DNA from 4 places in the Halalkalibacterium halodurans genome. Region 4 is predicted to be linked to each of the others. Evidence: predicted binding sites of a transcription regulator. Region 4 holds the regulator's gene; each other region holds the start of a gene.
The links. The regulator Rex, encoded in region 4, represses fermentation and respiration genes when NADH is low (regulators of the CRP and FNR family bind a similar motif). The targets are predictions, from matches to a motif close to TTGTGAAATATTTCACAA.
Positions count from the first base shown of each region.

Region 1: FED51_RS20130 (L-lactate dehydrogenase) is a predicted target of Rex. The motif match lies at 1,350-1,367, and genes of this name have one in related genera.
Region 2: FED51_RS21265 (cytochrome c oxidase subunit 2A) is a predicted target of Rex. The motif match lies at 3,673-3,690, and genes of this name have one in related genera.
Region 3: FED51_RS01345 (nitrate reductase subunit alpha) is a predicted target of Rex. The motif match lies at 3,335-3,352, and genes of this name have one in related genera.

Region 1 is NZ_CP040441.1:4,139,259-4,145,083, reverse strand. Features, by position in the region: gene FED51_RS20140 (protein adenylyltransferase SelO) at 1-418, shown strand, start outside; gene FED51_RS20135 (hypothetical protein) at 786-1,076, shown strand; gene FED51_RS20130 (L-lactate dehydrogenase) at 1,568-2,500, shown strand; gene FED51_RS20125 (L-lactate permease) at 2,538-4,112, shown strand; gene FED51_RS20120 (CarD family transcriptional regulator) at 4,489-4,965, opposite strand; gene FED51_RS21245 (hypothetical protein) at 5,172-5,339, shown strand; gene FED51_RS20115 (alpha/beta fold hydrolase) at 5,305-5,673, shown strand.
Region 2 is NZ_CP040441.1:830,202-836,026, forward strand. Features, by position in the region: gene FED51_RS04055 (RDD family protein) at 1-230, shown strand, start outside; gene FED51_RS04060 (hypothetical protein) at 274-555, opposite strand; gene FED51_RS04065 (histidine phosphatase family protein) at 724-1,272, shown strand; gene FED51_RS04070 (b(o/a)3-type cytochrome-c oxidase subunit 1) at 1,301-2,995, opposite strand; gene FED51_RS04075 (cytochrome c oxidase subunit II) at 2,992-3,465, opposite strand; gene FED51_RS21265 (cytochrome c oxidase subunit 2A) at 3,487-3,612, opposite strand; gene FED51_RS04080 (hypothetical protein) at 3,828-4,022, shown strand; gene FED51_RS04085 (spore coat protein) at 4,034-4,351, shown strand; gene FED51_RS04090 (heavy metal translocating P-type ATPase) at 4,823-5,825, shown strand, end outside.
Region 3 is NZ_CP040441.1:260,043-265,867, reverse strand. Features, by position in the region: gene FED51_RS01365 (nitrate/nitrite transporter) at 1-799, shown strand, start outside; gene FED51_RS01360 (fumarate/nitrate reduction transcriptional regulator Fnr) at 940-1,653, shown strand; gene FED51_RS01355 (YwiC-like family protein) at 1,667-2,380, opposite strand; gene FED51_RS01350 (cyclic nucleotide-binding domain-containing protein) at 2,535-3,005, shown strand; gene FED51_RS01345 (nitrate reductase subunit alpha) at 3,417-5,825, shown strand, end outside.
Region 4 is NZ_CP040441.1:619,393-625,217, forward strand. Features, by position in the region: gene FED51_RS03120 (hypothetical protein) at 1-103, shown strand, start outside; gene FED51_RS03125 (ABC-F family ATP-binding cassette domain-containing protein) at 148-2,076, opposite strand; gene FED51_RS03130 (redox-sensing transcriptional repressor Rex) at 2,239-2,874, shown strand; gene FED51_RS03135 (twin-arginine translocase TatA/TatE family subunit) at 2,905-3,099, shown strand; gene tatC (twin-arginine translocase subunit TatC) at 3,112-3,873, shown strand; gene FED51_RS03145 (MDR family MFS transporter) at 4,040-5,464, shown strand; gene FED51_RS03150 (glycerate kinase) at 5,646-5,825, shown strand, end outside.

The DNA.
Region 1 (5,825 bases), 800 kb from region 4:
CGAAGAATCCGAGGACCTGTCCCTCATAAAAGATCTGCTCGAAGTAATGCACAAGCATAAGGCAGACTTTACGAATACGTTCCGCGCGCTCACGTTCGATGAACAGGAAGAGACGGGCTTGCACGACAAACTCGAATTCACGGAATGGCATGAGCGATGGCAGGCTCGATTAGGGAGACAGGAACAAACGAAAGATGATTCTCATAACTTGATGAAAATGAGTAATCCAGCGGTGATTCCTCGGAACCATCGGGTAGAAGAGGCTTTGGAGGCCGCGGTTGAACAAGAAGACTATCAAGTGATGGAACGGCTCCTAAAAGTGCTGGCCAATCCATTTGCCCATTCTCCTGAACAAAAGGCGTACGCCAAACTTCCTGCTCCTTGCGCCATTCCGTACCGCACTTATTGCGGAACGTAAGACCAGTGCGAAACTCGCCAATTGGCGGGTTTTTTGCATTATTTGAGCAGCTGTCATTAAGTTTCCCTCATTTATTGGTGAAAAAAACCAGAATAGGTAGTATGATCATGATAGGACACAAACGAAAATCAATGACCCTATCATGAGCAGATTTTTATATGAGGATAGGAATTTTATTCTATTCATCTGAATCTTCTGATCTGTTTATCTCGTACTTATAAAAGATCATGCTCGGAAGGGGCCGGTTGCTCATTTTTCACCACGGATTACCGTACCGAGAAAACGGAGGAGATCGGTGACAAGTTAAAAAAAAGAACGTGTCATCAAAGTAAGGGAATCTTAAATCGTACCTTAAGGAGTGGAAACCATGAATGTTGTATTACTTGTCAGTGCTGTCATTACAATGATCGTTGTTCTTAATAACATCATTTCCATTGAAAAAAAGAAGCCTTCATCGATGGGAAAGGAAATCAAACAAACACTTCATATGATGCCATGGGGCCTTCTACTGCTGGGATGTCTAATTCTCATCCCTTTTGAAGTGTGGGTCCTAACTGGAAGCTCCAATGATTGGGACGGTGTCTATATTGTTGCAGCTACGTTTATCATGACGCTCATTCTATGTTATGCGTACTATTACAAACGAAAGCAGCTTTAATTATTGTTTATTTTTTGTTCTAATATGACCTCTTGAAATAAAATTCAACTGGCTCGAAGGCAATTTTTAATAATCACGAACTAAGGGGAAGACAACTGAAACGGAAACTATTGATTGTGTTTCCTGTCATAGTACGTATGTTCTTCTTCATTTTTTAGACAAATTTAGTACGACAAATGATATTGCGGTTTTCTAAAAGCTGTAGTACAATTTAAATGTGAAATAGTTCACAAATTAAGAATTGAGCTATCAAACTTGTTTTTATCTCTTTTCATGTGAAATACTTCACATAATGAAATTCAGTAGTGGTATGGGTCATCAAGAAGAATGTTCATTTTGGGAAATGGACAGACTGTAAGTGGAGGCAGGTTAGAGTTGCATGTACAACTATGGCATGCGCTCCTGTAGCAGAAGGCTCGGCAATCGCCGAGTTTACTTTAAAAAAATCATGTGAAAATATTCACAAACAAAGTAACTTGGAGGGATTTCTTATGGCTATTACTAAAGGAAACAAAATTGTCTTAGTTGGTACAGGTGCGGTTGGTTCAAGTTATGCGTATGCGTTAATGAATCAAGGGATCAGTGACGAGCTCATCCTAGTTGACTTAAATGAGGAGAAGGCGAAAGGGGACGTATTGGACTTAAATCATAGCATTGTGTACGCACCTAGCCCAATGGAAATTAAGTTCGGTTCATATGAGGATTGCAAGGATGCAGCACTTGTTGTCATCTGTGCCGGGGCTGCGCAAAAACCTGGGGAGACGAGATTAGATTTAGTTCATAAAAATGTGGGCATTTTCGATTCGATTGTAGGGAACATCATGAAGTCCGGCTTTAATGGCATCTTTCTAGTTGCGACAAATCCTGTCGATATTTTAGCGTACGCCACTTGGAAATTCTCAGGCTTGCCGAAGGAGCGTGTCATTGGCTCAGGAACCGTGTTAGATACGGCGAGATTTCGCTATTTGCTTGGAGAAGAAATGAACGCTGCGCCCACAAGTGTTCATGGCTACATTATTGGCGAGCATGGGGATTCACAGCTGCCGGTCTGGAGCTCTGCTACCATTGCGGGAACGCCAATTGCTCCTAGATTAACCGACGAGAAAAAGCAAGAAATGGCTGAAAATGTGCGCGATGCCGCCTACAAAATCATTGAGGCGAAAGGGGCAACGTATTATGGTATCGCCACAGGGTTAGCAAGAATTACGCGAGCGATTTTAAAAAACGAAAATGTTGTTCTCCCTGTCGGTACGTTGTTAGAAGGAGAAAATGGTCATGACGATGTCTATATTGGCGTACCAGCGATCATTAATCGTGAAGGCGTTAGACAAGTGGTCGAGCTTTCCCTAAACGACGAGGAAAAAGAAAAATTTGCTCGCTCTGTTGAAACGTTAAAAGACATTCAAGCAGCCATTTGGTCGTAGACAATCGATCAACATCTAAGGCAAGGGAGCCGTTACTATGTTAGTTGAAACATACGATCCATTTCAACATTTAGCCGTATCAGCATTCGTTGCAGCGATTCCGATCCTGTTACTCCTTTTATGCTTGACTGTTTTCAAAATGCAAGGAATTCAAGCAGCTCTTTTGACTTTACTCGTGACGTTTTTTATTGCTGGGCTCGTATTTCATTTACCTTTCGGCGAGTCCATAGGCAGTATTGTACAAGGGGTTGTGCAAGGACTGTGGCCGATCGGTTACATTATTGTGATGGCCGTTTGGTTATATAAAATTGCGGTTGCATCTGGAAAATTTGCTGTGTTACGAGGAAGCATTATAGGTATATCAAGAGATCAGCGAATTCAGTTATTACTCATCGGATTTTGTTTTAATGCGTTCCTTGAGGGGGCTGCGGGCTTCGGGGTACCGATTGCGATCTGTGCGGTTCTCTTAGTATCATTAGGCTTTAAGCCATTGCAGGCAGCCATGCTTTGTTTGATTGCAAACGGTGCTTCCGGTGCATTTGGAGCGATTGGAATCCCGGTTGGTATTATTGATACGCTTGGATTAGAAGGTCAAGTCACGTCAATGGACGTGTCGATGATGACAGCTTTGACGCTGCCGATGATTAATTTTACCATTCCATTTTTACTTATTGGGTTAATGGACGGTTGGAAAGGGATCAAGGAAATCCTCCCAGCCATTCTCGTCACATCTTCCGTTTACACTGTGTCACAAGCCCTTATTACAATCTTTATAGGTCCAGAGTTGGCCGATATTATACCATCACTCTTAACCATGGGCTTACTGGCGTTGTTTCTTAAAAGATGGCAGCCGCGGAACATCTTCTTACTCAACGGAAACGGTTGTGAGTCCGAACATGCTTCATTAAAGGATGTCATCAAGGCATGGTCTCCGTTTTACTTGTTAACGATGTTTGTTTTTCTTTGGAGCTTACCAGCCTTTAAAGGATTGTTTGCTGAAGGGGGAGCACTTGAGTTTTCAAAGTGGGCATTTGTTGTCCCTGGATCATCGATTGAGGTAGGGGTTGATTTTATCGGAGCAACAGGAACCGCGATTCTATTAGCAGCAGTTACAACCGTAACCACTACGAAAACGATTCGCATGAAGGAGAGTATTAGCCTTCTTAAAAAAGTGATCGTCGACTTCTCCATTCCGATCATGATGATCTGTGCCATTATTGGAATCGCAAAATTAATGACCTATGGGGGTCTAACGATGGCTTTAGGGGAGGCAGTTGCCACCACAGGGGCGTTCTTCCCCTTCCTTTCACCAATCTTAGGGTGGATTGGCGTATTTATGACAGGTTCAGTCGTGAACAATAATACATTATTTGCCCCGATTCAAACGACAGCAGGCTCGATTATCGGGACCAATCCTTCATTACTAGTTGCTGCAAATACAGCTGGTGGCGTCATGGCTAAGCTAGTGTCACCGCAATCGATCGCTATTGCAACGGCAGCGGTTGGAGAAACCGGCAATGAAGCAGCCTTAACAAAAATGACGTTGAAATATAGCTTTGGATTACTCGTGTTTGTCTCGGTATGGACGTATATTTTATCTCTACTCTTTTAAAGATACGTTAAAACAAATTGGAAAAAGGATTAGAGCAATTGTCGCTCTAATCCTTTTTGGGCATCGTTTCAATGGTGAATATTTTTTCTTTTATGAATGGAGAGTGAGTTATCTTATTTTCTTGAACATAATGACTTAGTATTACCTGAAACAATGAAAGCCCTACCTCTCTTCCATCCTTACGGCTCCTTGACCGCGCCAGTGTGAATCAGATTTGTAAACATTAAGTAACTATTTGAATCGAGAAAGTTGATGTAACGTTAAAATTCGTAGAAGAAATGTGTACGATCATAAGGATGAAAGTGTAGAAAAAAGAGGATCATTTATTGAACGTAAGCGGGAAATGGATGAGAGTGTCTAAAAAGCAGTTGACCAACTAACTAAAGCTTTTAATATGATTTTCAGTGATGCCTTCGATTAACCCTAATTCACTATTTAAAAATTCACGTGCGTCATCCAACATTTTCTTTTCACTTGGATTAAGTGCTTTTTCTTTTTTTATACGCATTAAATCGCGTACAACTTCAGCACCTTCTTGAATATGGCCCGTTTTCATTTTATCTGCGTTCATTTTATACCTTTCCTTCCACGGAAGTAACTGCTCTGACTCTCCGTGCTGAAAGATGTGTATAATTTGTTTTAATGCCGTTAGGTCCGTTACAGGACGGATATTTGTACTCGAAATTTTATCCGCTGGAATCATAACGTCCATATTATTAATCGACATTTTTATCACAAAATATTGCTTTCTTTCTCCTGCTATTTCTTTTTCTTCTATGGCTTTAATGATACCTGCTCCATGCATTGGATAAACGACGTGATCGCCAATTTGAAACAAATAACCCACCTCCATATAAGGTAACCTTCTTTAGGTTAACATAAGTGGGTTTTTTAATCAAATTAAATATAATATCATACGTTGGATTTTATCGTCAATAAAAAAGCCGAAAAATTTCATAAGCCTAACTGTAAAAGGGTTTTACAGGTGCTATAACGAAACAAATGAACGTGAGATTGTGATCTAGAAGTGGGAACAAGATTTAAAAAGGAGGGTCACGGGTGATTTTACATACCTATGTTACTGGTGAAGGGGATCCGTTCGTTTTTCTCCATTCAGGGGGAATGACAGGGGCGACGGAATATGAAGAACAACGTGATTTCTTTATAAAACGTTCTGGTCATTCGCCCCGATTTGCGTGGTCACGGGAAGTCAGTAGGGACGATTGATGGAGATTACTTCGGCCATTGCGTGAAAGATTTGGCTGATACGTTAAAGGCCTTGAACGTCACCCAATGTCATTTGGCGGGGGTATCACTTGGAGGGATTGTCGGGCTGCTTTTTGCTAAAGAGTTTCCTGAAATGGTGAAGTCGTTATCGTTCTCTAGCATTTTTCCTGTGAAACCAGATGATTGGGATGAACAAATGAGACAAGAGTTAGAACGCTACCGGCAGTTGTTTGACAGCGATGAAGTGGTTTCATTTATGGATAAGATTCATGGCAAAAACGATTGGACATCGTTGCTCGTCCGTTTTTGTGACGATGATTTCTACCCCGTTTAACTGGCGCTAAGACTCCCATCTCAAGGTTTGGAGGCAACAAAAAAAGATAATGGGAGATAAGCGCCAGTAACAACCCGATTCGTTCAACTAACATTCACTGACGAAAGAAAGCCCCAGTGAATGAAGTTTCACTTTACCCCTTTCATCAAACT
Region 2 (5,825 bases), 210 kb from region 4:
TGCAACTCCCTGAACATGTGGAAAAGAAATTAGAGCGGGAAGATTGGCAGCTGTTACAGGCATATATTGAACGGCTTCCTTCCCTCCATAAAAGCAAACGAAAAGAATTGGCGCAAAGAATGGCAGGGCACTTTTGCGAAAAACTTGAATTGGATCAGGCGCTCATGGAGCGACCCGTATCCTTTTTGATCAGCCTCTATGAAAAAGGGTATGAGGATTGGTCGATCTAATGAAAAAATCCTGTTCTCTAAGAGAGAGCAGGATTTTTTTTCATTAATAGCTTAAAAGTGCAGCAAACATAAAAAAGAAAATAAGAAGAATGACATAAAGACCGACGACAATGGCCATCATGATGAGAAAGGCTTTAGAGTAATTTTCTTTGTTCGGATTGGCATTTCCGCCAAACGCCCAAATGCACACCATGATAAGATTTACGATGGGGATCACCAAAAGAAGCATCGTGATTAACCATTCAGACACTTTCATCACTGGAGCCGTTTCCTCTGCGACGTGAACAGTTGATTGAGCTGTAGTGGTTTGAACCTCTGTCTCCATCTCTTTCACCTCCTTCCAAAAAAGGAATCAATATGTAGCCGTAACTCTCTTATTTTAGCGATTACCGGCAGATTGTGCAATACAAGAAGGAGGCTTTTATTCATTTCTATTGCTTATGATAGAATCGTAGATAAGAAAAGGCGTGACGCTTGAATAGGATGTGGTTAGATGAAGATTGGATTGCTTCGTCATTTTAAAGTGACGAGAGGATACCCGAATCGGTTAGTAACATCGGATGAGCTGATGAAGTGGGTCGAAGAGTATGATGCGTCCGAGGTGGAGGCGAATGAGGTTGATTTACGAGGGATCGAATGGGAGAAGTGCTATTCGAGTGATTTGCCGCGGGCGATTCAAACGGCGGAGGCTGTTTATGATGGGGAAATCGAAAGGATGGAAGCCCTGCGCGAAATTCGGCTTGCGCCGCTTTTTCGTATGAACGTTCGCTTGCCACTGTTTGTCCATCTCCTGTTCATTCGCGGGGCGTGGTTGTTTAATCACAAGTCACAACCAGAAGCTAGGCAGGAAGTGATTGTGAGAATACGCTCTACTTTAGATGAGATCGTAAAGGAAGAGAAGGATGTGCTCATTGTTAGTCACGGTGGGGTGATGATGTTTATGCGCAAGGAACTGATGCGCCGTGGATTTCGTCCACAGGGAGCAGCCTTTAAGCGACCGGAAAACGGCAAGCTGTATGTGTTTGAAAAACAGGGCACCTGAGAGGTACCCTGTTTTTGCTATCGAGAGGTTACCACGTTCGAAACCCTCTAGAACCTGATTCCATGTGATGCAGCAATTCAGCAATCGGAATGGCATACGCTGCGATAATGAGAAAAGCGGCAATACCGATCCAAACCCACCATTTTTCCAAAAGCTTCGGCGTGCTTGATGGATCACTTTCTGCTAATGGAAACTCGACGATTTCCTCTTCGGTCGCCTTTGGGCCAACTAGGCTGATCACGACGATCACGATTAACAGCATGGCTGATAGAAACAGAATGGTTCCGCCAACGGCCATCGTCACATGGTTGGAAAAGATGCCGTCAAACCATGTTAAAGCGGCCTCGTGTCCACCGTACTCTGTGAATGCGGTTCTTCTCGGTGCACCGAGAAGTCCCAAGACGTGTTGTGCTGTTGACATGAGGAACATTCCGAGCGACCAAGTGATTACTTGGATCAACGCTAATTTTTTCGCGAGTCGTGAAAATGGCCTTCCGGTTAAGTAGGGAACAAGCCAAAAAGTCAATCCGTAAAACGTCATCGCAACAGGAGCGCCGACAGTAATGTGAAAATGGCCAACGACCCACAATGTATTGTGGACGACTTCATTTAGTTGAAAACTAGCGTTTATAATCCCGCCAATTCCCCCGGGAATAAAGAACAACATCGCAAGGAAGAGTGAAAGGAAGCGGACATCGCGCCACGGTAGTTTTGTAAACCAGCCGAATAGGCCTTTTCCTCCTTTTTCTCTACCGCTTATTTCGAACACGGCGAACATGGAAAATGCCGTCATCAAAGACGGAATGATGACCATAAAGGTTAAAACGGTTTGGAGAAATTTCCAAAAATGATCAATTCCAGGGTCAACGGCTTGGTGATGAAAGCCAACCGGGATCGAAAATAAGAGAAAGAGAATGAAGGCAAGTCGAGCAAGTGAGTCACTAAATACGTTGACGCCAAGCAGCTTTGGAACAATTAAATACCATGCCATATAGGCTGGAAGCAACCAAAAATAAACAAGGGGATGCCCGAAATACCAAAATAACGTCCGGCTCAGCCCGACATTAATGGTATCTACCCATCCGAAGGCTAGAGGGATGAATTGAAACAATACGGTCGCGACAACGCCTAAACATGCGATGATCCATAGAATGAGCGTGGTAACCGTCATAAAGGCAAACAGAGGGCTCAATGATCCTTTATGTCGCTTTTTCCACGAGACATAATGGCCAATTAAGGCGAAGCCACTAATCCAAGTCCCTACAACGAAAAGGGCTAATCCAATATAGAAAAAGCCATTCGCTTGTAGAGGAGCGTAAAAGGTGTACAACACGCTAGCCTCTCCAGACACGATCATGATGACCGTTATGATCGTACCTAGGGTCATGACGAAAAAACCGATCCATGAAGTCATGCGAACGTTATCACTGAAGGAGCCGAGGGTTTTACTCATCCCAGTATAAAAAAAGCCAAAAATGAAGTAGGTGGTGAACACGAGTGCGAGCAATACCCCGTGGGCTGTAAGAATTTGATAGTAATCAAGCCATGCAGGTAATTGAATCGCGTCATTGCGAATGAACACTTGCAGTAGACCGCATAAAGTCCCTACTAAAAAGGCGGCATAGGCTACATTAATGTTGGTCAAGGCGAGCTTGCGATCAGGCTTTGCAACGCTATCCGTTATCGTTAGCTTTTGGTCACGTAACGCTGTTTCGGTATTCATTGAGAAACCACCTCGATTTCCATGCTCATATAATGGTGACCCGCCCCGCAGTATTCATTACATACGATTAAATAATGTCCCGTTTCTTTAAAGGTGTACTCTTTTGTTGAAATGAGACCAGGGACCACCATCATATTGACATTCGTATTGACGATCGAAAAGCTATGAGTGACGTCCGTACTCGTAACGTTAAAAATGATTTTCTTGTCAACAGGTACGGTGATCGTATTTGGTTGATAGCTAAAGGCCATGGCGACAACGGCAACTTCGTAAGTGTCTTCGTCAATTTTCGTGACGCCAGGGCTATCAAAAGGGGGCGTTTCATGCACGCGTTCAGGGTCAATGGTGCTTGACCCCCCTGAAGGATGGTGATCAAAAGAAAAGGCACTAACGCCAATAATAGTAAGAAATAAAATAAGACAACAAATACTAAAAATCAGCCAAATTTTTTCGAATTTATGCAAATGCATAAGATTTCACCTCCTTGTTATTTAGCGAGTGACATAAAACAAATACATGCCAAACCAAGCAATACAAATAAGCAAGCCGAGAATAAACACACTAACTAATGTTCCTTTCAAATGAGTATGATGTGGTTCCTGATCGGTTTTTTTCACAAGATCACCTCATTCCTAGGTATTAATTACCATCATTGTATAAAATGAAATTATTTTAGTCTGTGACTTATATCACAATAGATAGAATTTAATGGAAAATGAAATTGGATCAACGATGGGTACTCATAATTAGTGGGTTTTTCGTTTCCAGTATTTTCAAAATTAATTGTGGAGGATCTGGATACAATATTTGACGGAAAGGGTGGTGATTGACAGTGCAAAAAGCATTAGGTGTTCACGAAAGTTTAGAACTGCATGAACTGCTAACGTTTAAAAATGTTTGCTTAACGAAATCTTCAACAATGATGGGGTTAGTTAATTGTGAAGAGCTTCGTGGTCTCATGCAGCAAGATGTTCAAGCAACAAAGCAATCCATTCAGCAAATTCAAAATTTAATGCAAGGCCAGTAGGAGGGAAGAACATGAATCAATTTGTCCAAAACATGACAGGAATGGGCCCAATGACAGATCAGGTCGTGGCAACCGATATGCTCATTGCTGCAAAAGCAGGAATTAAAAATATTGCGACCGCGATCTCAGAATCTGCAACACCAGAGGTTCGGGCGGCACTCCAACAGCAACTTGACCAACAAATCCGTTTTCACGGTCAAATGACCGAATACATGATGAAAAACGGGTACTACCATCCATATAATATGGAAGAGCAAGTAAGGGTGGATCTGGCAGCGGCGAATACAGCACTTTCGCAAGCTAATCAAGGTCAACAAATGCAGCAGTAATACATGTGCAGACTAAGACCATGGAGAGATGTGTCTCTGTGGTCTTTTTTCGTTTTAAACGATGTGACTTTCGGCCTAATGGTGAGCTGTTTTGACATTTGAGTTTATAGGCTTTTACCTTTTTTAAAAAAATGAACCTCTGATTTTTCAAGGAGTTCCTTTTCTGTTCCATGAGGGTGTGTGGCACTCTCGGTGCTTTTGCTTATAGTAAATTATTCAAAACACAAAGCAGAAATCAAGAATCTTTGAAAATGAAATTCGTTATCAATAATTTTTATTAAATTAAAATTATTATTGTTTAATTTTTTGTTTGTTCATGTTATGATATGTATGTTCATCATGATTTAGTGTTATTTTTAAAGGGGTTTTGGTCATTTAGAGTGAGTATTAATGATGATTATTATTCTCATTTAACCAATAATTAAACGAGAATGAATCTCAGTTTAATGATAATCGGAGGAGGAGATTTCCATGTTTGTAGAAACAAAATCTTTGAAACAAACAAATCGAATGGATACGAGTTGGTTTGAAAAATTAAAGCCTCATGCTGAGCTGTTAGCCGCTCTGTTTAGCGGCTTGCTCATTTCCATTGGATGGGTGTTGGAAAATCAGCAAATCATTCCTGTAGCTGTTGCCGTCTATTTAGCTGCGTATGTGATCGGTGGGTATGCGAAGGCAAAGGAAGGCATTGAAGAAACAATTGCAAATAGAGAATTGAATGTTGAAATGCTCATGATCTTTGCGGCGATTGGTTCCGCGGCAATTGGGTACTGGATCGAAGGAGCGATATTAATCTTTATTTTCTCATTAAGCGGTGCGCTTGAAACGTACACAATGAACAAAAGCAATAAAGAAATTTCGGCCTTGATGGAATTACAGCCGGAGGAAGCGCTACGGGTGAGAAATGGGAGTGAGGAAAGAATTCCTGTTAGTCAGTTACTAGTCGGGGATGTCATTGTCATCAAACCAGGGGAACGGGTGCCTTCCGACGGAAAGATCATCGAAGGTCAGACAAGTCTTGACGAAGCGGCGATTACAGGGGAATCCATCCCCGTTAGCAAGTCATTACACGACGAAGTATTTGCCGGAACGGTGAATGTGCGCGGAACGATTATGGTGGAAATTACGAAGCCGAATAGCGAGACCTTATTTCAAAAAATCATTCAATTAGTGCAAACGGCTCAAAGTGAGAAATCGCCGTCCCAGCAATTTATTGAACGATTTGAGGGGCCGTATGTAAAAACAGTTCTTGTGGCGGTCGGGCTCATGATGTTTGTGCCCCATTTTGCCTTTGGCTGGAGCTGGACGGAGACGTTTTACCGAGCGATGATTTTGCTTGTCGTGGCGTCCCCTTGTGCGCTCGTAGCATCGATCATGCCAGCGACTTTATCGGCGATATCGAATGGTGCCCGAAAAGGGATATTACTAAAGGGTGGTGTGCACCTTGAGAATCTTGGCCAGTTGAGAGCAATTG
Region 3 (5,825 bases), 360 kb from region 4:
CGGCTTTGTGAATGGGGTTTACGGTGTTGGCAACATTGGAACCGCAATTACCACCTTTTCAGCGCCTATTTTAGCGCAAACGTTCGGATGGGAACAAACCATTCGTATCTATCTTGTCCTCCTCGCCGCTTTTGCGCTGTTCAACTTTCTTTTAGGTGATCGGCATGAAGCGAAGGTGGACGCCCCTATGAAGGAGCAAATGAAAGCAGTGTATCGGAATCGGCTTTTGTGGTTTTTCAGCTTATTTTACTTTATCACATTCGGCGCCTTTGTTGCCTTTACGATCTATTTGCCAAACTTTCTCGTCAACCATTATGGGCTCACTCCGGTGGATTCTGGGCTTCGCACCGCAGGGTTTATCGCGCTGGCCACCTTCATCCGGCCTGTCGGAGGTTGGCTGGCGGACAGGATGAACCCCCTGATTTTGTTAATGTATGTTTTCGCTGGGTTTACTCTCTCTAGTATTGTATTGGCCTTTTCGCCAGGGATCGAAATGTATACAGTCGGTGTGCTAACGGTTGCGGTATGTGCGGGAGTTGGAAATGGGACGATATTTAAGCTCGTTCCTCTCTATTTCTCGCAGCAAGCGGGAATCGTCAATGGCATTGTCGCAGCTATGGGCGGGCTCGGAGGATTTTTCCCTCCGCTCATTTTAGCGATGGTGTATCAAGCAACAGGACAGTATGCCATCGGGTTTATGGCCCTCTCAGAAGTGGCCCTTGCTAGCTTTGTCCTTGTCGTCTGGATGTACTTTCAAGACTTACGAAACACGGGCAACGTTTTAAACAAGTCGATGTAAATTGAGCCTGGGCACATACGCTCAGGCTCCTTTTATCGTAACACGTTCACCGGATTGTTCGTTTTACCAAGCCCCAAGCCGCAATTTAAACGATAAAATAAAATTACTTCCACATGATTTTTTTAAAGGGGTGGCGCATAATGAATGTCCCGGTTCGATCTTCTGATAAAGACTTGCTTTCCGATGACCTCCATCATTTACTTCAACAGCTTAGTACACGAAAGAAAATCTGGAAAGATACGTATCTATTTCAAGAGGGAATGGAAGCTGAGGAGCTTTATCTCATTCAGTCCGGCCTTGTGCAAATCGAAAAACTAACCGCCGATGGAAAAGAAATGACGTTGCGCATGTGCAAGGCAAATGATATCGTCGGCGAGCTTACGCTTTTTTCAGAAGAAGCAAAATATATGCTTAGCGCGAAGGTTCTTTCTGACGGCGAAGTGTTGGTCATTAATAAAAACAAGCTCGAAAAAGAACTCGTGGAAAATGGCGCATTGACGTTTGAATTCATGAAATGGATGAGCACCCATTTACGAAAAATCCAATCGAAAATTCGCGACCTTCTCCTTAATGGAAAAAAAGGCGCACTCTACTCAACCCTCATCCGCCTTGCAAACAGCTACGGCATTCAACGAGTTGATGGAATTCTCATTAACATCGTCCTCACAAATCAGGAATTGGCGAATTTTTGTGCGGCCGCTAGAGAAAGTGTGAACCGGATGCTCGGTGAGTTACGGAAGCTAGGTGTCATCTCTATAGAACCTTCTGGGAAAATTGTGATTCATGAACTCGATTTTTTAAAAAACGAAATTGATTGCGAAAATTGTCCGATTGACATTTGTAACATCGATTAGTTGGACTCTCAACCTACCATAATAAAAAGCTACTAATTACCAATAGAAAAAAGCTGGCGTTGATCACTTCATAGATCCCTATTCTCATGATACTTAGCTTTTTACCGTACAACACCCATGCTCGTATACTGCTTGGAATAAGGGCAAGAACTGCCCATCCTGCCCCCATCGCCAGCGATAGACATGGGGCGAGAACATGGTAGACCCAAGAATAACGAGCAAACCATCTATTATTCTTTTCACGAATCATTGACTTCACATAAAAGGCACTCCCAACAAAAAACAACATCGTCTGACCAAAAATAAACAAGGCCCATTCGTCGAGTCTTTCTGCTCCCAGCCAATAGCTTGCAAGACCTGCAGCACTAAAAATGACAACGGCTACAAGATCATTTAAAAACGCCCGATCGTCATTCTTCCTCGCATACATCATCATGACGAGAAACAACGGGAATAATAGCGAGCCTAAAAGTAGCAGCGGAGGATACATCCAGACAACGGGGAGCAGGAAGCAAGCAGCAACCACTCCGTACCGAACGGCCCACTTTTTGTACACGTCCATTTGCCGCTTTTTTACGAGCATCGTCAATGGATAAGCGACTAAATAGAGAAATAACCAGCCAACCGCTAGGGGAAGATGCCACCAAACCACTCCTCCTTTCACCATCCCTAAAACATACGGAATGACGAGCATCGCCCATGCCCCGTGTTGCTTTGGAATCAACATGTTCACATCGTTCACCTCCTCTTTCCCTATTATAAAAACTGACGATTCGAGAGAACGTGACATTTCTCATACAAGTGGCGTGTGAACCATGTCACTGCAAACCTCTGTCTTCGTGGTTACACTTAAGGTACATGTCACAAAGGAGGATGTTTTCATGGAACGGTTCCGCTATGTTTTCTTTTTGAAAAATACACCTATTTTTCTAGGAGTCTCACTTTCAATCATTAAAAAGCTGATGAAGCACGGGAACTTGATTCGACTCACTTCCCAAACCGACTCCAGTTCCTCCCTTCACTCCCAATCAATTTATATCGTCTTGAAAGGGAGCCTCTTGCTTGTGAATCAAGCCCATCATGCTGAAACAACCAAAACGATCGCCACATGGGGGGAGGGAGATGTATTCCCCTTTGATGAGAAAGGCGCCATTTTCGCTTCACCGCACATGTCGATCGAACCGGCCTCCCATACAATCTTGCTTGAAATCCCTTTTGCGAATTTTAAACATATGATGACCTACAGTTCTCAATTGCAAATGAACTTCCTCGTCCTCTTACAGCAAAACATCTCCCTTTCCTATCAATTGTTTTTGCGTTATCTCCACCCCTCCTCAAAAAATGGCGAATAAGCGCTCTCCCCAGAGGAGAACCTTAGATTTTGTGATATAGATCACAGTCCTTTTTCCTACTTTGTACGATCGTTATAAACGAATTAATCATTCGGCTCTGAAGGGGGATTCCCGTTAAACAAACGCTTGACTTAGATGCTTCTGTTTATGAACTTTGACACTTCATCCTGACTGAAAAGATACACTTGTATTGATCTTGTTACGGTACCATATGCGATGAACAGAGCCACTACGTCTGTACATTGGAATCCCCTTCCGAGTGAATGCTTGGAAAGAGATTTTTTATAAAGAGAGCTAGAAGTATGACGAAATGGTGAAATCCAGCAAGTGTGTGACAAAGTTAACAAGGTGCCAATTCTCCTCTCGCTATAGTGAGGGTAACACCACGGAGCAAAAGGAGTGAGTAGACTTATGAGGAAAAAGAATCAAAATCCCCTTTTAAACAGGTTAAACTATTTTTCACCTATTGAGCACCATGCGAACAACCATAGCCAAACAACCTATGACGATCGATCATGGGAGGATGTCTACAGAAAACGTTGGCAGCATGATCAAGTTATTCGCTCAACTCATGGAGTCAATTGTACCGGCTCATGCAGCTGGAACATTTACGTCAAAAACGGAATTGTTACATGGGAAGGCCAGCGCCTTGACTATCCATCTACAGGGCCTGACATGCCAGACTTTGAGCCACGTGGCTGTCCTCGAGGTGCAAGCTTTTCTTGGTATATTTATAGCCCTCTTCGCGTGAAATACCCGTACATTCGCGGTGTGTTGATGAAGATGTGGCAAGAAGCTTTGCGTGTTCACGACAATCCACTTGATGCGTGGAAGTCGATTGTGGAGAACCCTGAAAAAGCAAAAGCCTATAAGCAAGCACGGGGAAAAGGGGGATTTGTCCGCGCCGAATGGTCTGACGTGCTGAAGCTGATTGCCACCTCCCTTCTTTATACCGTTTTAAACTATGGTCCTGATCGGAATGTTGGGTTCTCCCCCATTCCTGCTATGTCCATGGTTAGTCACGCGGCAGGATCAAGATTCATGCAGCTCATGGGTGGACCGATGCTTAGCTTCTACGATTGGTATGCAGACCTCCCGCCAGCTTCCCCGCAAATTTGGGGCGATCAGACCGATGTACCAGAAAGCAGCGATTGGTACAACGCCGGCTACATTATGACATGGGGCTCGAACGTGCCGCTGACCCGGACGCCAGACGCCCATTTCTTAGCTGAAGCCCGTTACAAAGGGGCTAAGGTGATTTCCATTAGCCCTGACTTTGCCGAATCCACTAAGTTTGCCGATGACTGGTTAAGCATTAAGCAAGGGACAGATGGTGCTCTAGCGATGGCAATGGGCCACGTCATTTTACAAGAGTTTTATGTGAATAAGCCAACCGAGCGCTTTATTGATTATGCCAAGCAATATACCGACCTCCCGTTTTTAGTTACCTTGCGAAAAGATGGCGATTGGTTTATAGCTGACCGCTTCCTGCATGCAAAAGATATTGCACGGGAGACTGGCAATGATGAGTGGAAGCCAGCCGTTTTAGATGAAACAACGGGTGATTTTTCCATCCCTCAAGGGACAATGGGCTCGCGCTGGGACGGCGAAGGAAAATGGAATTTGCATATGGTAGATGAGCAGAGCAATGAGCCGATCAATCCACAGCTATCGTTGCTCGGAAAGGAAGACTTTATTGGTACCGTAAACATTCCTTACTTTTCACATGAAGGAAACCGTGTGCTCAAGCGACCGTTACCGATTAAACACGTCCAGTTAAACGGAGAAGACGTCTACATTTCTACAGTATTTGACTTAACGCTTGCCAACTATGGCGTTAATAGAGGGATCGGGAGCCAACCGAGCCTATCGTTTAATGACCCTGAACCGTTTACACCGGCCTGGCAAGAGACAATCACCGGGGTTGACCGGAAGCTCGCTATTAAAATCGCGAGAGAATTTGCGCAAAACGCCATTGACACTGAAGGTCGATCAATGATTATCGTCGGTGCTGGCATCAACCATTGGTTTAACTCAGACACGATTTACCGCGCAGTCTTAAACCTCGTACTTCTCGTTGGTGCCCAAGGCGTCAATGGCGGGGGCTGGGCTCATTACGTAGGTCAGGAAAAGCTTCGTCCTGCCGAAGGGTGGCAAACGATCGCGATGGCGCGAGACTGGCATGCCCCGCCTAAATTGCAAAACGGGACGTCCTTCTTCTACTTTGCGACTGATCAATGGCGCTATGAAGATCAGCCAATTAGCGAGCTCGCTTCTCCTATTGGAAAAACATCTCGTTACAAGCATCATGCCGATTACAACGTCCTTGCAGCAAGATTAGGCTGGCTCCCCTCCTATCCTACATTTGAGAAAAACGGGATAGATCTTTACAAAGAAGCAAAGCAGGCTGGCGCTACGAACGTACACGACATCGGCTCCTATGTAGCCAAACAGCTCGAAGAGAAACGGCTCAAATTTTCGATTGAAGACCCTGACAATAAAAACAACTTCCCGCGCAATCTTTTCGTCTGGAGAGCGAACCTCATTTCTAGCTCCGGGAAAGGCCATGAATACTTTTTAAAGCATTTGCTCGGGACTTCAAACGGATTAATGAATGACGACGATAACAGCATTCGCCCAGAAGAAATCACATGGCGCGAGAAGGCACCCGAAGGAAAACTTGACCTTTTAGTCAATCTCGATTTTCGCATGGCAGGAACGGCGTTATACTCAGACATTGTCCTTCCCGCGGCTACTTGGTACGAAAAACATGACTTAAGCAGCACCGACATGCATCCGTTTATTCATCCATTCAACCCT
Region 4 (5,825 bases):
AGCGGCTGCAACCTCCATGTTTTTCATCGTGTCCACGAACTATTATTGGCTGCTTGCCCAAATGCAAAATGGGAAAATGATGAGCGAAGGAAAAGAGATGTAACAAAACTCCCCCTTGAAAACGTGTTGTCTTCTGGGGGAGCTTTATTATCCTTCTTCTGCATGGAGAAGCTCCCATTCTTCCATGAGGGCATCGACGGCTTTTTTCGCTTCATCGATGGTCTGTTGATGTGAGAGAGCTTTCTCATGATCTGTAAACACTTCCGGATTACAGAGGGCTTCTTCATGTGTAGACAGTTGCTTCTCTAGTTCCTCAATGGAGGCTTCAATTTGTTCGATTCGCCGTTGACGCTGGCGCTCTCGTTTCTTTTGTTCCTTGTCCTGTTCAAAGCTCCCTTTCTTTGATGAGGCAGCTGCGGCATGTGAAGATGATTCATCGAGTCGTTCCCGCTCTTTGATTTCTTGCTTTTTCTCTAAATAGTAATCATAATCTCCTAAAAAGACAGATGGTTGTCCTCCATCTAGTTCGATAATTCGTGTCGCCATTCGGTTTAGAAAATAACGATCATGGGAAACGAACAAGAGCGTTCCTGGATAATCGATCAACGCGTTTTCCAACACTTCTTTACTATCGAGATCTAAGTGGTTGGTCGGCTCGTCCATAATAAGCAAGTTCGCTTTCTCCATCATAAGTTTGGCGAGCGCTAGGCGTGCCTTTTCGCCTCCACTCAAATCAGACACCACTTTTAGCACGTCTTCGCCGCTGAACAAAAAGTTTCCCAGAACCGTACGGATGTCCTTTTCAGGTAAAAGGGGGTAATCATCCCAAAGCTCATAAAGCACTTGTTTGTTCGAGTGCAAGTTCGCCTGTTCCTGATCATAATAGCCGATTTTTACGTGACTTCCATACTCAATGGTGCCCTGCTCAGCTTGAAGCTTTTTAGTTAACAGCTTTAGCAGCGTTGACTTTCCTGCACCGTTAGGTCCGATGAGTGCAACACTTTCTCCGCGATTTAGGTCAAGATCTAACCTAGAAAAAAGGGGATCTCCGTCATAACTGAACGTAAGATCGCGAACACGGAGAACATCATTACCGCTTTGTCGCTCGATATCAAAGAAAAAGGAAGCCGATTTTTCGTCGCTGTTCGGTCGATCTAGTTTCGTCATCCGTTCAAGGGCTTTTCGTCGACTTTGCGCCCGTTTTGTTGTCGACGCTCTGGCGATGTTACGTTGAATAAAATCCTCAAGCTTTGCCACTTCTTTTTGCTGTTTTTCGAACTCTTTTAACTCCTGCTCATACCGAAGTGCCTTCTCATCTAAATAGTGACTGTAGTTGCCGACATATTTCGTTGATTTCGTTCGTGAGATTTCATAGACTTGCGTCACGAGCTTATCAAGGAAATAGCGATCGTGGGAGACGATCAAAATCGCCCCAGGATACGCGGATAAATATTGCTCCAACCATGATAGAGTATCGATGTCTAAATGGTTCGTCGGTTCATCTAAAATAAGCAAGTCAGGCTTTGTCAGTAATAGCTTTCCGAGAGCAAGACGTGTCTTTTGCCCACCGCTTAGAGTGGCGATTTTCGTTTCATGGTAAGGAAAATCAGCAAATTGCAAACCAGCGAGAACATTGCGGATGTCTGCCTCGTATTGATAACCGCCACGATCTTTAAACTCCACTTGCAATGAGTCATATTCCTCCAAGAGCTTTTCGTAGCTCGAGGCATTGTTTAAAAGAGAAGGGTTCGCCATTTGTTCTTCCATTTTCCGCAATCTCCGTTCCATTTGCTGGAGCGGTTCAAAGACAGACAGCATCTCGTCCCATATCGTGAGGTCGGATTCTAAACCTGTATGCTGCTCTAAATAGCCGATTTCTACACCTTTAGGAATGATGAGATCACCGCTATCATAGGAGAGCTTGTCCGCGATGATTTTTAATAACGTCGACTTCCCGGCTCCGTTTCGGCCGACAAGGGCGACGCGATCTCCTGTTTTTACTTCAAGCTTAATGTTCGACAAAATCGTTTCGGCCCCGAACGATTTTGTGATATTCACACATTGCAATACAATCATTTTTATCATCCTACATTCATTTGTTGTCTATTTTAAGTGTACCGTAATACCGGTCGATCAACAACAAACGACTCTGAAAGTAAAACGATTACATGGTTTGAGAAAATAGTGTACAATAGTAAACGACATGAATAAGGACGTGTAGATAATTGGGGGCAGACTATGAACAACGAACCAACGAAAATTCCACAAGCAACGGCTAAACGTTTACCGTTATACTATCGCTTTCTTGAAAATTTGCACGCTTCAGGAAAACAACGGGTCTCCTCATCTGAGCTAAGTGAAGCAGTCAAGGTGGATTCAGCGACGATTCGGCGTGACTTCTCCTATTTTGGTGCACTCGGAAAAAAAGGCTACGGCTATAACGTCAATTATTTGCTAACCTTTTTTCGAAAGACGCTTCATCAGGATGAGCTGACGAAGGTCATGCTCATCGGTGTAGGGAATCTAGGGACCGCCTTGTTAAACTATAACTTTTCAAAAAACAATCATACGCAAATTGTCATGGCGTTTGATGTAGATCGGGAAAAAATAGGGAATACTGTTAGTGGTGTAAAAATCGAAAATCTTGACAATTTAGAGAACAAAATAACGTCAGACGTATCGGTGGCGATCTTAACAGTGCCTGCTGCGGTTGCCCAAAAAACAGCAGACCGTCTCGTAAACGCTGGAGTGAAAGGGATTTTGAACTTTACACCAGCAAGAATTGCGGTGCCAGAGCACGTTCGTGTTCACCATATTGACTTATCGGTTGAATTGCAGGCGCTCATTTATTTTTTAAAGCATTATCCTTTATAATAGGATATAGGACAAGAAGGGGGTGTCAGTATGCCTGGAGGATTAGGTGCAGGTAGCATTCTTATTATTGCACTTGTTGCGTTGCTTATTTTCGGACCGAAAAAATTGCCTGAGCTTGGGAAAGCGGCAGGAAACACATTGCGTGAATTTAAAAATGCTACAAAGGGCTTAGCGGACGAGGACGACGATAAGAAAAAGTACGAGAATCAACAGAACGGACAGTAGGAAGGTAGTTGTATGAACGAACGAGACATGTCCTTAATGGACCATATCGCCGAGTTAAGACGGCGGATTTTAATCATCGTCGTCTTTTTTGCCATCGCCTTGGTTGTCGGATTTTTTCTGGCAACACCGATGATTACGTATTTACAAGGCGCACCGACGGCACAAGACCTTCCGATGAACGCATTCAAATTGACAGATCCATTGCGGGTCTATATGACATTTGCTTTTACGAGTGCGTTTATTCTTGTATTTCCCATTATTTTATATCAATTGTGGGCCTTCGTCAGTCCAGGTCTTCATGAAAACGAGCGCAAGGCCACATTAGCGTATATACCGATTGCATTTTTCCTATTTCTTGGTGGACTTTCGTTTGCCTATTTTATTTTGTTTCCGTTTCTGATCCAATTTATCGGGGGATTAGCGGAACGGTTACACATTAACGAGCTTTATGGGATCAATGAATACTTTACGTTTTTGTTCCAGATTACGATGCCGTTCGGTGTGCTATTCCAACTGCCGGTGGTGGTTATGTTCCTCACAAGACTTGGAATCGTGACCCCGGAATTTTTGCGCAGTGTACGGAAATATGCCTTTTTTGTCTTACTAGTCGTCGCAGGTTTTATTACACCACCTGAACTAATTTCCCATTTAATGGTTACGGTACCTCTATTACTGCTGTACGAATTTAGCATTTGGGTATCACACTTAACATATCGAAAAGTACAAAAGCTAGAGAAATTGAGGCAAGAAGAATATAGACAGGAGGAGGGCTAGGCTTACTAGCTCTTTTTTCTATTAACGGAAAGACAAACTCATGATAACTGTAACAGTAAAATGTAATGGAAACTGTTCTAACATGGGCTAAAATCAGGACATTCTAATCGAAAATCTGTTAAGATGGATAATAGTTATTTCGAAAAGCGAAATGGTGTGACAGATGATGAAAAACATTCCGAAAAAATGGATGGTCGTTTGTGCCGTCTTGTTCGGTTCATTCACGATGATTTTAAATAATAGTATGCTTAACCCTGCCATCCCTCAATTGATGAACGTCTTTGAAGCGGATGCCGTTGCCACCGGCTGGGTCATCACGATCTTCATGGTCGCGATGGGGATGACGATGCCGCTCACAGGCTATCTAGGTGATAAGATCGGAAAAAAAGAGGCATATATTCTCGGTCTTGGCATTTTTGTGCTCGGCTCTTTGCTTGGCGCATTGTCATGGAATTTACCTTCCTTGATCGTCTTCCGCGGATTGCAAGGAATTGGTGGTGGGGTCATGATGCCTTTGTCCATGACGCTCATTTTCGATGCGTTTCCGCGAAATGAGCGGGGCTTAGCAACGGGCGTATGGGGCGTTGCCTCCATGATGGCGCCGACCATTGGCCCGACTCTTGGCGGATTTATTGTTGAGACATCCAATTGGAAATATCTCTTTTTAGTTAACATTCCGTTTGGGCTACTCGGCATTATTGCCGCCGTCATTTATCTACCAAAAATCGCGCGAAGTGGACAAATCAAACTGGATCGTTGGGGCTTTTTATTTGTGACGGCCGGAGTTGGCTCGATTCCTTTAGCGTTCGGTCGGATGTCGGATTTAACCCATTTAACCGAATGGATAAACGGGGTTTTACTGTTACTTGGAGCGTTGTGTCTGTACGTGTTTGTGCAAGTGGAAAAACGTGCAGAGCAGCCACTTTTAGATTTGAGCCTTTTTCGCATCCCAGCCTATTCTTTAAGTATATGGGTAGCAGGTATTTCATCGATCGGATTATTTGCGGGAATTTTTCTCGTGCCGCTTTTGCTCCAGCAAGTATACGATTATGGCCCGATTATGACAGGACTTGTATTCTTACCTTCTGCCCTTTTTACGGGACTGACGATGTCGATCGGTGGCCGTATGTTGGATAAGCGTGGCCCGAGTGGGATTATGACGGCCGGGATGATGATTGCGGCTGTTGGTACGTTCGCTCTTGGCTACCTTCATCTTGAGACGGCATTATGGTATATTTTTGCTTGGATGGCGATTCGCGGGGTAGGTATGGGATTGACGACGATGCCAGCAACTACGACAGGGATGAATGCTATTCCTGAAGGACTTATCTCCCGTGGGTCAGCAATGAACAATGTGTTGCGACAAATGAGCTCGGCGTTCGGGATTGTGTTTATCTCTGTGTTCTTTGAGGTACGCCGCGGCCAGCTTGCCCTTGTCTCTACCTCTTTTGAGGAAGCGACTTTGCAGGCAATCAATGAAGGTTTTTTCATTGTTGGATTCCTCACGGCTCTTTCCATCCCAGCAGCATACTGGTTGGAAAAAAAAGCGAAGCAAGGTGAACAAGAGCGGGTCAATTCCACGGCAAGTTAATGGTTGAACAAAAGATCAAGGGAAGACGCCTTGGTCTTTTTTTAATCGGAGGACCACTTTAGCACAACAGCAGGAAGTAAGGGAGTAAACATGGAAGAACGTCTAAGTAAATGCCGCGCGACGATCGAACTTCATTTTTGGAGTAGTTCAGTGACTATGTAAGCATAGGAGGTTGAAAAAGATGAACACAATCGTAATTGCACCGGACTCTTTTAAGGAGAGCATGACCGCTTTACAAGCAGCAAGAGCGATAGAAAAAGGATTCAGGCGTGTTATTCCTAATGCTAACTATCGGCTCATTCCGATGGCCGATGGTGGAGAAGGGACGGTCCAATCGATCGTTGATGCTCTTCAAGGTGAG